DNA from 3 places in the Amycolatopsis sp. NPDC050768 genome. Region 1 is predicted to be linked to each of the others. Evidence: riboswitches for the same ligand, from Rfam matches in the RefSeq annotation. Region 1 holds a riboswitch; each other region holds the start of a gene.
The links. A riboswitch is a leader RNA that binds a small molecule or an ion and turns the genes downstream of it on or off. The one in region 1 is predicted to bind thiamine pyrophosphate.
Positions count from the first base shown of each region.

Region 2: another riboswitch for thiamine pyrophosphate. It lies ahead of thiO (glycine oxidase ThiO); the one in region 1 lies ahead of AB0H62_RS33975 (thiamine ABC transporter substrate-binding protein).
Region 3: another riboswitch for thiamine pyrophosphate. It lies ahead of thiC (phosphomethylpyrimidine synthase ThiC); the one in region 1 lies ahead of AB0H62_RS33975 (thiamine ABC transporter substrate-binding protein).

Region 1 is NZ_JBFAHL010000014.1:10,275-15,518, reverse strand. Features, by position in the region: gene AB0H62_RS33990 (ABC transporter permease subunit) at 1-56, shown strand, start outside; gene AB0H62_RS33985 (ABC transporter ATP-binding protein) at 69-1,079, opposite strand; gene AB0H62_RS33980 (iron ABC transporter permease) at 1,080-2,720, opposite strand; gene AB0H62_RS33975 (thiamine ABC transporter substrate-binding protein) at 2,696-3,754, opposite strand; TPP riboswitch at 3,778-3,891, opposite strand; gene AB0H62_RS33970 (4a-hydroxytetrahydrobiopterin dehydratase) at 3,925-4,212, shown strand; gene AB0H62_RS33965 (hypothetical protein) at 4,630-5,037, shown strand; gene AB0H62_RS33960 (hypothetical protein) at 5,167-5,244, opposite strand, start outside.
Region 2 is NZ_JBFAHL010000015.1:712-5,955, forward strand. Features, by position in the region: gene AB0H62_RS35320 (thiazole synthase) at 1-756, opposite strand; gene thiS (sulfur carrier protein ThiS) at 759-959, opposite strand; gene thiO (glycine oxidase ThiO) at 959-2,035, opposite strand; TPP riboswitch at 2,029-2,134, opposite strand; gene thiE (thiamine phosphate synthase) at 2,165-2,830, shown strand; gene AB0H62_RS35340 (hypothetical protein) at 2,827-3,615, opposite strand; gene AB0H62_RS35345 (threonine/serine dehydratase) at 3,771-4,715, shown strand; gene AB0H62_RS35350 (MFS transporter) at 4,719-5,244, opposite strand, start outside.
Region 3 is NZ_JBFAHL010000039.1:26,098-31,341, reverse strand. Features, by position in the region: gene thiC (phosphomethylpyrimidine synthase ThiC) at 1-1,561, opposite strand, end outside; TPP riboswitch at 1,555-1,686, opposite strand; gene AB0H62_RS50365 (peptide deformylase) at 2,460-3,029, opposite strand; gene AB0H62_RS50360 (DUF3263 domain-containing protein) at 3,169-3,477, shown strand; gene AB0H62_RS50355 (LytR C-terminal domain-containing protein) at 3,474-4,151, shown strand; gene AB0H62_RS50350 (AAA family ATPase) at 4,198-5,244, opposite strand, start outside.

The DNA.
Region 1 (5,244 bases):
ACATCATCGTGGGGCTGTCGCTGGCTTACGGCCGGCTCGCCACTCGAGACGGCTGAGTTCGAGGGGTTTCAGCCGACGATCGCGATCCCGTCCGGGTCCAGTGCGAGCCGGACGGGATCGCCCGCACGCAAGTCGGCCGTGACGGGGGCGACGGCATCCACGGTGTCCTTTTCGGACAGTCGCACGACCAGCCTGAGGTGCTCCCGGCGGTGCACCGCGGCCGTCACCTCGCCGGTCACTCCGGTTTCGGCCACCCGCAACGCATGTGGCCGCAAACCGAGCCGCACCGGACCGTCTTCGGGCTCCGGGAGCACGACGTCACCGAGATCGGTGTGCACGACCCCGCCCGCGGCCACCCCGTCGACGAACGACGTGGCGCCGAGGAACTTCGCGACGTCGTCGTCGGCCGGGTTGCGCCACACCGACCGCACGGCGCCCTCTTGCCGGATCTCGCCGGCGTCGAGCACGGCCACGCGGTCGGCGAGCGTGAACGCCTCTTCTTGATCATGTGTGACCAGCAGCGCGGTGATTTTGCTGCGCCGCAACAGGTCCGCGAGGTCGATGGCCAGCTGCTCACGCAGCCCCGCGTCGAGGCCGGAGAGCGGTTCGTCGAGCAGCAGCAGCCGCGGTTCGGGCGCGAGGGCGCGGGCCAGGGCCACGCGCTGGGCCTGGCCGCCCGACAGCTCGGTGACGCGCCGACGCTCGAATCCCTTGAGCCCCACCAGTTCCAGCAGCTCTTCGACGCGCGCTCGGTGTTTCGCTTTGGGGATCCCGTGCATGCGCAGGCCGAACGCGATGTTCGCGGCGACGTCGCGGTGCGGGAAGAGCTGGCCGTCCTGGAACACCAGCCCGAACCCGCGCCGGTGCACGGGCACGGTGGCGAGGTCGGTGCCGTCCCAGCTCACGGAACCGGACGTCATGGGCTCGAGGCCGGTGATGGCGCGCAGCAGCGTCGACTTGCCGGAACCGGACGGGCCGAGCAGGGCCAGCACCTCGCCGTCGGTGATGTCGAGGCGCGCGTCGCGCACCGCGGCGAACGAGCCGTAGTGGACCGTGAGATCCCGCACTGTGAGCGCCATCTAGAACTCCCCCACCGTGCCGTGCCCGCGAACCGAGCCGAACCGGTCGATCAGCGCGACGGCCGCCACCGTCACGATCATGAGCAGCGCGCACGCGGCGTACGCCATCTGGTTGTTGAGCTCGCCCGGGCGCGAGATGAGCGTCGCGACGGCCACGGGCAACGTCGGCGCGTCGGGCCGGGCGAGGAAGCTCGTGGCGCCGAACTCGCCGAGCGCCACCACGTAGCCGAACCCGGCAGCCGCGACGAGCGAACGCGCGGTGAGCGGCAGGTCGATCTCACGCCACACGCGCGCCGGGCTAGCCCCGAGCGTCGACGCGGCCTGGCGCAGCCGCACGTCGACGGCGCGCAGCACCGGCAGGATCATCCGCATGACCAGCGGGATGATCACCAGCGCCTGCGCGAGCGGAACGAGCAGCGGTGACGTGCGCAGGTCGCCGGGCAGCGCGTCGAGCGTCACGAGGTAACCGAAGCCGACCGTCACGGCGGAGACGCCGAGCGGCAGCATGAGGGCGGCGTCCATCGTCTCGCCCATGCCGCGGGCGAGGCGGCCGGGTGCGCGGCGCAGGGCGACAAGCACCACGCTGGCCAGCACGCCGACGGTCATCGCGAGCAGCGTCGCGTCGGTGGCCGCGGCGAGCGAGTTCTTGGCGGCGACCCAGCCGCTGACCTGCAGCGCGTCGTCCGTGCCGGTGCCGGCGAGGGCGCGGAACCCGGCGAGGCTCCACCCGTCCGGTGTGGACACCGACTCCACCAGCAGCGCGACGATCGGCGTCATCAGCAGTGCGATCACGACCGTGGCGGCACCGACCGTCCACCATTCGCCTTTTCTCGGCCGCCGGGGAGCGGACTGCTTGAGCTTCACGGCGTTCTCGCGGCGCTTTCGGGCGATCGCGCCGAGTGCGAGCGCGGCGAGGACGGCGGCGAACTGGATGAGCGACAGCGCGGCCGCTCCGGAGAGGTCCAGCAGGTCGACCGTGCGCAGGTAGATCTCGGTCTCGAGCGTGCGGTAGCGGCCGCCGCCGAGGATGAGCACCACGCCGAAACTGGTGGCGCAGAACAGGAACACGACCGCCGCGGCCGACGCGACGGCCGGACCGAGCGCGGGCAACGTCACCGTGCGGAAGGCCCGCCACGGCGAGGCACCCAACGCGCGGGCGGCCTCCGTCGCCCGCGGGTCGAGGTAGCTCCACAGCCCGGCGACGGTCCGGGCGACCACGGCGACGTTGAAAAACGCGTTGGCCAGGACCAGCGGCAACACGCCACCGTCGGGCCACAACGCGCGGAACGCGAGCCCGACGACCACCGTCGGCAGCACGAACGGCACCAGCACCAGCGTGCGCGCCAGCCCGACGCCCGGCAGCTTCACACGCGCGAGCACGTACGCCACCGGCAGCCCCGCGACCACGGCGACGACCGTCGAAGCGGCGGCGCTGACCAGCGTGAACGCGGCGAGCTGCCAAGTCTGCGCGTCGGCCAAGACCGTGTCGACGCCGCCCGCCGAGAAGCCGCGGCCGAGGATCGCGACGACCGGCCAGGCGAAAAACACGACCAGGAACGCGACGGGCAGCAGGCCGAGCAGCGCCAGGCCCGCCGTGCGCGCGGTCTGCACCTGCGTTACGCGCCCATGAGCGAGCGCCATTCACCGATCCACTTCTCACGGCCGGCCTGGATCTGGTCGGCGGGCAGAGTCGCGGGGTCCTGCGGCAGCGGCGCGGCCGCGGCCCAGCCGGCGGGCAGGTCGACGCCCTCGCGGGCCGGGTAGACGTACATGTTGGCCGCGACCGTCGACTGGAACTGCTGCGAGAGCAGGAAGTCGACCACCTTCTGGGCCTGCGGTACCTGCTTGGTGTTCGCGAGGACGCCGGCGTACTCGATCTGGCGGAAGCACGTGTCGAGCAGGGCCTTGGTGCGCGGCTTGCCGTCGTCGCCGATCTCGGCGGCCGGCGAGGACGCGTACGAGACCACGATCGGGCGCGGGCCTTTGCCCGAGGAGCCGGAGAAGTCCTTCGTGTAGGCCTCTTCCCAGCCGCTGTCGACCTTGACGCCGTTGGCCTTGAGCTTGGCCCAGTAGTCGTGCCAGCCCTGCTCGCCGTACTTCGCCACGGTGCCCAGCAGGAACGCCAGCCCGGGCGACGCCGTGGCGGGGCTCTCGGCGACGGTGAGGTCCTTGTACTTCGGGTCGGCGAGGTCGTCGTACGTCTTGGGTTCCGGCAGGTGCTTGCTCGCGAAGTACGCGGGGTCGATGTTGACGCAGACGTCGCCGACATCAACGGCACTCAGGCGGTGCTGTGGGTCCACCGAGTACCGCTGCGGCCCGCGGTCGGCCTCGGGGCTCGTGTACGCCTGGAAGACGCCTTCGTTCAGTGCTCGCGAGGCGAACGTGTTGTCCACGCCGAACGCGACGTCGCCGATCGGGTTCGCCTTGGTGAGCACCAGCTTGTTGGTGAGCTCCCCCGCGTCGCCCGACTTGAGGATCTTGAGCTTGATGCCGGACTGGCGCTGGAACGCGTCGAGCACGTCCTGCGGCGCGACGAACGAGTCGTGGGTGACGAGCGTGACCGTCGGGGTCTGCTGGGCGTCGCCGCCCGAGCTGCCGCCGGACAGCGAGCAGGCACTCGCCAGTGCCGTGACCGTGGCCAGGCCCAGCACCGTGCGTGCGGTCCGCGGAATCATCTGCCCTCCTGCACTTCGCCGTGAGCAAGGAGAGCAGGCCTCCCTGCGCCGGCATGATCCGGATTCAGGTGCGAACGGTCGCGGGTCTCGGGCACCCGCCTCTCAGCCCGGCGTACCGGACTCCCGTGGCAACCGTGCAGCGTAGCCCAAACGGGTTCACCATTGGACACATGGCGCAACTACTGAGCGACTCCGAGATTTCATCCGCCCTGACCACCGTCCCCGACTGGCAGCGCGACGGCGCCACGATCACCCGTTCGGTGACCCTGTCTTCCTTCCCGAACGCCGTGGCCTACGTCGTCCGCGTCGCCGAACTCGCCGAGGCCGCCGACCACCACCCGGACATCGACATCCGCTGGCGCACGGTGACCTTCCGCCTCTCCACCCATTCGGAAGGCGGCCTCACCTCGAAGGACTTCGCCCTCGCCGCTCAGATCGACGCCGCGCTCACCGTGTGACGCGCCCTACTGTCGCGACACCTTCCGCGGGCTGACACGTCCCCCTTTCGTACGTTCCACGAGGAGGGACCCCTTTTCATGACCCAGGCAATCGTCGTCGGCACCATCGCGTTCACCCTGATGGTGGCCTCCGCCGGCGCGGTCCTGTGGCGCACTTTCCGCGCCCACCGTGATCTCGACCACAGGCCGTAACACCACCCTTGATCAGCGCGCTATTCCAGCGGAATCCGCCCGCCCCGCCCCCGCTAGGACACGCGATGAACAACTCGCCCACCACCCTCTCGCCCACCCAGCGCGCCTGGATCACCCTGCTCGCCACGGCGTTCACGCTGGCGGTTCTGGTGGTGCTCGGCCTGCTGGGCTGAGCCTTCTTTTCACCCTTCGAAACACCGGACGGTTCGGTGCCGACGACTCGGCATGAACCGTTCGTCCGTCGCGTGCGCGGCAGCCGTGGTGTTCCTGGCTGCCGCGTCCTGCGCACGGCCCACTGACCCGCCGCCGGCGCCGGTGTCGACCTCGGCGCCTCCTGCCGCTCCGGTTTCGCCGACCTCGCTGTCACCTTCGCCGACCCCACCGGCGCCTACGACGGCCCCGCCGACGTCGACCTCCACGCCACGGACCACCCGGACATCGCCCAAACCCCGGATCCGCGACACCAGCCCCGGCTGCGGTCAACGAGCCGTCAACGCACGCAAGTTCAACCCCAGCTGCAAGGAATACCAGGGCTACCTCGACCCCGGCGGCCCCGGCCGCGGCAAAACCTCCGGCGAAACCCAGCGCGACTGGCTGTGCGAACAGGGCCTGCTGCCGAAGAACGAATGCTGAACCACTTCACCGTCGCGGGAACCACGACAACTGAAAAGACCTACGCCACTTCGACGTACTCGCAGTCACCCTGCCCACGACAACGCCTGAAGGTCTGCACCTCAAGCTCAGCCGTTGAACTCCACGAGATCACGGAAGCCGAGCATCGGCACGCTCCTTCATGCGCTTGAACGCGAGATCGGCAATGCGCAGGAGGCGTTCGTAATA
Region 2 (5,244 bases), on a different contig from region 1:
TCAGCGGGGCGGGCTCGACGCGTGCGCCCAGAAGCGCTGCGGTACCCGGCCCGCGTCGCGCGCCAGGCGGCCCGCCTCGACGCCCGCGCGCATCGCCGCGGCCATGCGTTCCGGGTCCTTGGCGCGCGTCACGGCGGTGGACAGCAGCACCGCGTCGCAGCCGAGTTCCATGGCGAGGCAGGCGTCGGAAGCGGTGCCGATGCCCGCGTCGAGGATGACGGGGACCATGGCGCGCGCGACGATGAGCTCGATGTTGTGCGGGTTGCGGATGCCGAGGCCTGTGCCGATCGGGGCGCCCAGGGGCATCACGGCGGCGCAGCCCGCCTCCTCGAGCCGAAGTGCGAGCACGGGGTCGTCGTTGGTGTACGCGAGCACGGTGAAGCCGTCGGCCGCCAGTTGCTCCGCGGCGTCCAGGGTTTCGAACGGGTCGGGCAGCAGGGTGCGGTCGTCGGCGTGGACCTCGAGCTTGATGAGGTCCGTGTCGAGGGCCTCGCGGGCCAGCTGGGCGGTCAGCACGGCCTCCGCGGCGGTGCGGCAGCCGGCGGTGTTGGGCAGCAGCTTGATCCCGAGGCGCCGCACGAGTCCGAGCACGCCGGTGCCGCCGTCGGCGTCGGCTTTGCGCATGGCGACCGTCGTCAGCTCGGTGCCCGACGCGACCAGTGCGCGTTCCAGCACCGACAGGTTCCCGGCACCACCGGTCCCGATGATCAGCCTCGACGACAGCTTGTGTTCGCCGATGACCAGAGCGTCGTCCATCGTCAGCCTCCCTGCACCGCGGTCAGCACGTCGATGTTCGCGCCCTTCGGCACCACCGACGCCTCCCACTCGCCCCGGCGCACGACCTCGCCGTTCACCGCGACGGCAACGCCCTGGCGGGCCACGTCGAGTGCGTCGAGCACCTCGGACACGGTGGCGCCGTCGGGGAACTCGCGCCAGCTCCCGTTGACCTTGATCTCCATCAGACTCGCTCCTTCTGCAGCAAACGGGCGGGCGCGGCCGCCCCGATCTCGTCCGGTGGGGCCTCGCCGGCCAGCCACGCGACCACGGCGTCGGCGGTCACGGGGGCCATCAGCAGTCCGTTGCGGTGGTGCCCCGTCGCCGCGTACACGCCTTCGCCGAGCTCCCCGATGTACGGCAGCGCGTCGCGGCTTCCCGCGCGCAGCCCGGCCGCGGTCTCGACGAGCTCGTACTCCGTGATGCCCGGCAGGATCCGTTCGCCGCCTTCCAGCAGCTCCCGCACGCCACGCGCGGTCACGGTCTCGTCGAAGCCCGCTTCGTACTGCGTCGCGCCGAGCACCAGCTCGCCGTCAGCGCGCGGCACGAGGTAGATCGGCCGGCCCTCGACCATCGCGCGCACCGTGTACGGCGGGGGCGGCAGGCAGCCCCGACGCGGCCGCAGTCGCAGGATCTCGCCTTTGAGCGGCCGCACGGCGTCGGCCAGCAGCGGGTGCAGCTTGCCTGTCCACGCGCCGGCAGCCAGCACAACGGGACCGGTCACATCGTCGAGCGAAGTCACCCGCGACGCCGAGAACTCGACACCCCGCTTCGCGCACGCGGAGAGCAGCGCCGTCAGCAGCTTCCGGTTGTCGACAGCCAGGTCACCCGGCACGTGCAGCCCGCTACGCACCGCGCCCAGGCCCGGCGCGAGCCGCCGCGCCGCCCGCCCGGTGAGCCGCTCGACGTCACGGCCCAGCGAGGCCAGGTACTCCGCGAGGATGTCGAGGTGCCCGGCGTCGGCGCTGTCGAACGCGACCACGATCGTGCCGTGCGAAGCCAGCCCGGGGTCCGTGCCCTCCGCCGCGAGGTCCCGCGCGAACGCGGGCCAGCGCCGCAGCGACTCCTCGCCAAGGCTGAGCACGTGCTCCTCGCCCGGCCACGCCTCCGTGACCGGCGCGAGCATGCCGCCGGCCACCCAGGACGCACCGCGCGCGGGGGCCGGATCGACCACCGTGACGCGATGGCCGCGGGCCGCCGCGCGCCAAGCCGCGGACAGGCCGATGACACCACCGCCGACGATGGTGAGGGTCTCACTCATGGAATCACGCTCCCTGCGCCGGCATGACCCGGATCAGGTTCCACGGTCGGAGCGGCGGCTCCCTCTCAGCCCGTGCCTCGGGCTCCCGTGCGGACCACCCCACCGTAGCGCGCGGGTAACGTCCCCGCCATGCCCGCCCTGACCGGATCACAGATCCGCACCCGCCTGGCCGATTCGCGGCTGTACCTGTGCACCGACGCCCGCTCGTCGCGCGGCGACCTCGCCGAGTTCATCGACGCGGCGCTGGCCGGCGGCGTCGACATCGTGCAGCTGCGGGACAAGACGAACGGCACCCCGCTCGAGGCCGCGCAGGAGATCGCGGCGCTCGAGGTGCTCGCCGAAGCGTGCGCGCGCCACGGTGCGCTGCTGTCGGTCAACGACCGCGCCGACGTCGCGCTCGCCGTGGGCGCCGACGTGCTACACCTGGGTCAGGACGACATCCCCGTGCCGCTCGCGCGCCGCGTCCTTGGCGACGACGTGGTGATCGGCCGCTCCACCCACTCGATCGAGCAGGCCACGGCGGCCGCCGCCGAGGACGGCGTGGACTACTTCTGCACCGGCCCGTGCTGGCCGACGCCGACCAAGCCCGGCCGGTACGCGCCGGGCCTGGACCTCGTGCGCGCGACCGCGAAAACCGGTACCGACCGGCCGTGGTTCGCGATCGGCGGCATCGACACGGAACGCCTGCCGGAGGTGCTGGCGGCCGGCGCGACACGGATCGTCGTGGTCCGCGCGATCACCGACGCGGAAGACCCGAAGGCGGCCGCGCAGGCGCTCAGGTCCCAGCTCGGTTAGGGACTGGGGGTCCCCGACGGCGCACCCTTCGTCTGCGGCGCGCTCGGTGTGGTCGACGGCGCCCCACCCGTGCTCGAAGGCGGCGGGGCGCTGTCCGAGCTGCTTGAAGACGTCGGCGATTCGCTCGTGGACGTGCTCGAAGACGAGGTCGAGGGCGGCGGGGTGTTCGACTCGGTCTCGCTGGGCGGCGGGCTGTTCTGTGACGTCGTGGGCGGGTTGGTGTTCTCGTCCTGCTGCTGGTGCTGGCTCGTGCCCGGGTCGTGGCGGACGAAACCGGGCCCTGGCCCGCCGGCCGCCTCGATCGCGACGCTGACGCCGATCGCGATGGCCGTGGCGACCACGCTCGTGCCCAGGATGATCGGCCAGCGCAGCTTCCTCAGCTTGTCGCCGAACGACTCCTCGGGCTCGGCCGGCGCGGTCAGCTTCGAGATCCGCACCGTCGGCATCTCCGACGGGTCGAGCGGCATCAGCACGGTCGGCATCTGCGCCGGGTCGTCGACCGGCGAGAGGCCCGGCCTGCTGCCCCTGCGCTGCCCCGCCGTCACGAGCACCGCGCGCGCCTTCAGCGCGGCCTCGCGAGTGCGCTGCAGCGAACGCAGGTACAGCTCGGCGCCGACCGTGGTGATCACGCTCGCCACCCCGGCGCCCACGACGGTCCCCGCCACGCCGAGTGTCGAACCCAGCAACGCGGCCGTGACGGCGGCCAGTGCCGTCGCCACCACCTGCGCCGGGCGGAAGCTCTTCTTCTCGCCCTGCTCCGATGTCTTTTCCCGCTGCTGACTCATGATCCCGATCTACTAGTACCCGCGCGATTTCCCCTGTGGCGTTCAACGAGTAAGTCGCGCGAGGAACTCCCCGCGTTGCCCATCCGTGAGCGAGGACACGTTGACCGTCCACAGTGGATGGACTGTGGCTCACACTTTCCTGACATACTCACCACATGCGATTGGTGACGATCTCCGAAATCGAGGCCGCGGCGAAGCGGGTAGCCGACCACGCCGTGCGCACGCCGCTGCTGCGCCAGCACTGGACCGAAGGCGAGCTGTGGCTCAAACCCGAGAGCCTGCAACAGATCGGCGCGTTCAAGATCCGCGGCGCGTACAACGCGATCGCCTCACTCGACGACGCGCAGCGCGCACGCGGCGTCGTCTCGTACTCCAGCGGTAACCACGCGCAGGCGGTCGCCTACTCCGCGAACGCCTTCGGCATCCCCGCCGTGATCGTGGTGCCGGACGTGGCGCCGCGGCTCAAGGTCGAGGCCACCCGGAGCTGGGGCGCCGAGGTGATCGAGGTGCCGATCGCCGAGCAGGAGCCGGTCGCGTCGGCGCTGGCGAAGGAGCGCGGGCTCACTTACATCCCGCCGTTCGACCACCTCGACGTGATCGCCGGGCAGGGCACCGCGGGCCTGGAAATCGCCACCGACCTGCCGGACGTCGACACCGTGCTCGTGCCGGTGAGCGGCGGCGGGCTCGCCTCGGGTGTCGGCACGGCGATCAAGGCGCTGTGCCCCGGAGCGAAGGTCATCGCCGTCGAGCCCGAGCTGGCCGGCGACACCGCCGAGGGCCTGCGCGCCGGCCGCCGCATCGAGTGGCCGATGGAGCAGCGCGCCCGCACGATCGCCGACGGCCTGCGCGCCCAGCCGTCGGACCTGACGTTCGCGCACTTGCAGAGCGTGCTCGACGGCATCGTCACCGTGACCGAGGACGAGATCCGCGACGCCACGCGCGTGCTGGCCCGGCGGGCCCGGATCGTGGCCGAGCCCAGCGGGGCGACGGCCACCGCCGCGTTCCTGCACCACGCCGGCGAGCTGCCGGGCGGCAAGACGGTGTCGGTGATCTCCGGCGGCAACGTCGACCCGGAACTGCTGGCCGAACTGCTCGCGTAGGCGTCAGTCGCGCGCCGGGCCCGGGCGGACGTGGGTCGGCGGTCCGTCCACCCCGCACGAGAAGCACTCGCCGAGGTGAGGCGACTCGTCGTCCACGGTCCGCTTGGCCTCGGGCCCGGCCGCGCCACCGGAGGCGTCTCCGGAATCGTCCGGCGAACCGAGCACGCCGTTGTGAATCCCCAACGCGATGAGGCCTCCTGCGATCGCCAGGACGGCGCAGATGAGCAGTGCCATGCGCCAGCCGGCCGTCAGCGCGACGGGGTCGCGGTAGGCCGAACCGGTGAGTCCGGCCGCCGCGGGGAGCACCGCGACCGCAAGAAGACCACCCGTTCGGGCGATCGCGTTGTTCACTCCGGACGCGACACCGGCGAAGCGGTCGGGGGCTGCGGCGAGCACCGTCGCGGTCACCGGCGCCACCGTGCACGCCAGTCCGAGGCCGAACACGACCACCGCGGGGAAGACCGAACCGAGGTACGAGGACCCCGGTCCGACGCGGATCAGCAGCAGCATGCCGATGCCGATCACGATG
Region 3 (5,244 bases), on a different contig from region 1:
CCTCCACAGTGGACAGCCCGTGCTCCTCGGCGTACTTGCGCACGTCGTGGGTGATCCGCATCGAGCAGAACTTCGGGCCGCACATCGAGCAGAAGTGCGCGGTCTTCGCCGGCTCCGCGGGCAGCGTCTCGTCGTGGTACGAGCGCGCGGTGTCGGGGTCGAGCGCCAGGTTGAACTGGTCGTTCCAGCGGAACTCGAAGCGGGCCTTGGACAGTTCGTCGTCCCACTCGTGTGCGTGGGGGTGGCCCTTGGCGAGGTCGGCGGAGTGGGCGGCGATCTTGTAGGTGATCACGCCGGTCTTCACGTCGTCGCGGTTGGGCAGGCCGAGGTGCTCCTTCGGTGTGACGTAGCACAGCATCGCCGTGCCGTACCAGCCGATCTGCGCCGCGCCGATGGCCGAGGTGATGTGGTCGTACGCCGGTGCGATGTCCGTCGCGAGTGGTCCGAGGGTGTAGAACGGCGCCTCGCCGGTGAGCTGTTCCTCCAGCTCCACGTTCTCCTTGATCTTGTGCATCGGCACGTGGCCGGGGCCCTCGATCATCACCTGCACGTCGTGCTCACGCGCGATGTGCGTGAGCTCACCGAGGGTCTCGAGCTCGGCGAACTGCGCGCGGTCGTTGGCGTCGGCGATCGAGCCGGGGCGCAGGCCGTCGCCGAGGGAGAACGTGACGTCGTACTTGCGCAGGATCGCGCAGAGTTCCTCGAAGTTCGTGTACAGGAAGGATTCCTGGTGGTGCGCGAGGCACCACGCGGCCATGATCGAGCCGCCGCGGCTCACGATTCCGGTCACGCGCCGGGCGGTGAGGGGGATGTAGCGCAGCAGCACTCCCGCGTGGACGGTGACGTAGTCCACACCCTGCTCGCACTGCTCGATGATCGTGTCGCGGTAGACCTCCCACGACAGCTTCTCCGGCTCCCCGTCGACCTTCTCCAGCGCCTGGTAGATCGGCACGGTGCCCACGGGCACGGGGGAGTTGCGGACGATCCACTCGCGCGTCTCGTGGATGCGCTTGCCGGTGGACAGGTCCATGATCGTGTCGGCACCCCAGCGGGTGGCCCACACCATCTTGTCGACCTCTTCCTCCACTGAGGACCAGACGGCCGAGTTGCCCATGTTCGCGTTGATCTTCACCAGGAACTTCTTGCCGATGATCATCGGCTCGCTCTCCGGGTGCTTGCGGTTGGCGGGGATCACCGCCCGCCCGCGCGCGACCTCGTCGCGCACGAACTCAGGTGAGCACCGCTCGCGCGCGGCGATGAACTCCATCTCGCGCGTGATCACGCCCGCTTTCGCCCAGCCGAGCTGGGTGTTGTGCGCGCGGCCGTCGGCCCAGCCCGTGCGCAGCGGGTGAAGTCCATTGTGGACGTCGATCTTCGCGTCCGGGTCGGTGTACGGCCCGGACGTGTCGTACACGTCGAAGTGCTCACCGTTCGACAGGTCGATGCGCCGCGCCGGAACCCGCAGGCCCGATTCGGTGCGGTGGTAGACCTTGTGCGAACCGGTGATCGGCCCCGTGGTCACGGAAGGCGTGATGGCAGGCTCGTTCTCCAGCGTCGTCAACGACGTTCACTCCCTACGCCGGCATTACCCGGTCAGGTTCATGCGGTCGGCGGCACCGGGTGTCCACAGACAGACACCAGCCGCCCTCTCAGCCCGCCAAGGCGCGAGCTCCCGCGTTGGTTATGAGGTTGTCCCTCGACCATGCCACGGCGGATCATGCGAGCACAAGCCACCCCCGCGTCCGGTGTGTTCTTCACCGGATCGGAGCATCCGGCCGACAGGCGGTCACATGACCGTCACCTGCGCCGACTTCGGGGCGCCTCGTGAGGAAAGTTCTGCTCGCCGGACTGGTGGCGGTGTTGGCGATGAGCGCGGCCCGGTTCCGGTTCCTTAGCGGTCAAGAGGCCCCAGGCCACCGCTCTCCGTGGATTCCGCGCGATTCCGCCGACTACTCCCGCGGCCGGCGCGATTACCTGTCCACCGTTGCGCACGGCTCCGTCTTCATTGACGAGCCCACGCCCCCGATCGTGCTCACCGTCTCGCCGGCCCACAACCGCCGGAAATCGCGGCCAAGCCGCCTGTGTCCTCAGTAACTCACCTTGGGAAAGCCCCCACCCATCCTCGGGGGAACGGCCCTTGGCCAGTCTACCGCTCCCCACCGACAAAATAATCTCCGAAGCCGAGTTGTCCACAGCGAAGCCGAGTTGTGGACAACAACAGAAAACCCGCCCCCCGCAACAAAAAACGCGCCGGCGCAACACCGATCACGGCTGCGCAGGAAAGCCTCGGGCGAAAAAGAGAACCGTCGTCGTTCGGTGCCTTCGTCAGACACCATGCCGGATCAGGTCTGGGATAAAACCCCGCCGTCGTGCGCGAGCATTTCCTCGGCCGCTGACCCGCTGAAACGACGAATCTCCCGGCCCTAACCCGGGACCGGGAGACTCGTCGACAAAGAAACTCAGGCTTCGGCCGGCTCGTCCTTCGGCGGCAGCCAGCTCAACCCCGGCACGCCCCATTTGTTCTTCTTCAGCATCTTCTTCGCCGCCCGCGCGTGGCGGCCCACCAGGCGATCGAGGTACAGGTACCCGTCGAGGTGGTCCGTCTCGTGCTGCAGGCAGCGGGCGAAGTAGCCGGTGCCCTCGACGGTGATCGGCTCACCCGTCACGTCGAAACCGGTCACGCGCGCCCACGACGCGCGGCCGGTGGGGTAGGACTCGCCGGGGACCGAGAGGCAGCCCTCCCAGTCGTCGTCCGGGTCCGGCATGGTCTCGGGGACCTCGGACGTCTCCAGCTTGGGGTTCACCACCAGGCCGCGGTGTTCGACGCCCTCGTCGTCGGGGCAGTCGTAGACGAACAGGCGCAGGTCGAGGCCGATCTGGTTGGCCGCGAGGCCGACGCCTTCGGCGGCGTACATCGTCTCGAACATGTCCTCGGTCAGCGTGCGCAGCTGCTCGTCGAACTCCGTGACCTCACGGGTCGGCTGGTGCAGCACGGGATCGCCGGCGATGCGGATGGGGTGGACGGTCACGAGCAGCGAGTTTAGTCGGACCCGTCTGATACACCTGGATCGGACCGTGACGCGCCGCGCCGGATGCCCATGTCGAGCCTGGGTTCCGTGGTTGAATGGCGCCCGCGGAAGGACAGCCGAAACCGATTGCGAGGACCGCATGGACGCCGCGGAGTCGATGGCTGGAGAGCAGCCGTCGCCGCCGGAGATTGTGGGCGGCCTGACCGAGCGTGAGGTGGAGATCCTCGCGTTCGAACGTCAGTGGTGGCGGCACGCCGGTGCCAAGGAGAACGCCATCCGGGAACGGTTCTCGCTGTCCTCGACCCGTTACTACCAGCTGTTGAACACACTGCTGGAAAAGCCTGAGGCCATGGCGGCCGACCCGATGCTGGTGAAGCGGCTGCGCAAGACGCGCGCCGCCCGGCAGCGCAAGCGCGGCGCCAGGCGGCTGGGGATCGAACTGTCATGAGCATCTTCTCGGGACTGTCCCGGCCCATGCGGGCCGCGGGCGTCGCGCTCATCGGCGTCGCCGTGATCGCCGCGATCGTCGGCGGCGTCACCGCGCTGTCGGGTAATGGATCGAGCGACAACAACGCCGGGCCCACCAGCTCGAGCGGGTCGCCTTCGTCGTCGCAGCCGGCGCCGGGCTCGTCGTCCTCGGCGGCGCCGCCTTCGTCTTCGGCCCCGTCTTCACCGGCTTCGTCGGCACCTTCGGCGCCGCCGGCCGGCCAGTCGGGGCAGCCGAGCCAGCCTGGTCAGCCCAGCGGACAGCCGGGCCAGCCCGGCCAACCTGGCCGGCCCGGTGGTCAGCCGGGGCAGCCGGGCAACGACCAGCAGGCGTCCAACAAGTGGGTGACCGTGCGGGTCTACAACAACTCCACGATCCCGCACCTCGCCGAGCAGGCCGCCGACGACTTCCGCGCGTCGGGCTGGAACGTGCCCGAGGTCGGCAACTACCCGCAGGGAGTGATCCCGCACACCACGGCCTACTTCCGGCCGGGCACCGACGAGGAGGCCGCGGCGAAGCAGCTGGCCGCCGAGTTCGGGTTCCAGGCCCAGCCGCGGTTCGACGGCATCCAGAACTCGAGCCCGGGCGTGATAGTGATCATCACGAAGGACTACCAGAGCCCAAAGGGCAGCTGACCAGCGAAAACAACGGGCCCCACCGCGAAGGTGGGGTCCGTTTTCGTCAGCGTTCCTGCTGCGCCTGCGCGTACGCCTGCAGCGTCGCCAGCTGCGCCGGGTCCAGCGACGGCCGCACGACCTCGCGTGCTTTCGCCAGGTGGGCGGCGGTGACCACGTGTGCCTCGAGTGACTCGCGCATCGCCGTGAGCGCAGCCTCGCGGATGAGCGCGGCGCAGTCGGCGGCGGAGTAACCGTCCAGGGTGGACGCGATGGCCGCCAGATCCACATCGGACGCCAGCGGCGTGTTCTTCGACGTCGCCTTCAGGATCGCGGTGCGCGACTCGGCGTCGGGCGGCGGCACGTAGATGCGCCGCTCCAGCCGGCCCGGCCGCAGCAGCGCCGGGTCCACGAGTTCGGGCCGGTTCGTGGCGCCCAGCACCACGACCTCGCGCATCGGCTCCACGCCGTCGAGCTCCGTGAGCAGCGCGGCGACCACTCGGTCGGCCACCCCGGAGTCGGACGACTGCCCGCGTCGCGGCGCCAGCGCGTCGATCTCGTCCAGGAAGATCAGCGACGGCGCGGCGTCGGCGGCTCGCCGGAACAGGTCGCGCACGGCCCGCTCCGACTCGCCGACCCACTTGTCCAGCAGTTCGGCGCCCTTGATCGCGAACACGTTGAGCGCGCCCGTGCCGGCCAGTGCGCGCACGAGGAACGTCTTGCCGCCGCCGGGCGGGCCGTACAGCAGCACGCCCCGCGGCGGGTCGATGCCCAGGCGGGCGAAGGAATCCGGGTAGCGCAGCGGCCACAGCACCGTCTCAGTGAGGGCCTGCTTGACGTCCACCATGTTGCCCACGTCGTCGAGCGTCAGCCCGCCCGTGGCCAGGTTGTCCGAAGTGGACAGCGAGATCGGCCGGACGGTGGCGAGCGCGTCGAGCAGGTCGTGCTCCGAGATCCGCGGCTCGGCGACGTCACGCTGGCGAAGCGCGGCCCGCAGCGCGGCGTCGCGGCGCAGGGCGATGAGGTCGGCGGCGACGAACCCGGGCGTCTTCTCGGCGAGCACGCCCAGGTCGGCGCCCGGTTCCACGGGCACGTCACGCAGCAGGATCCGCAG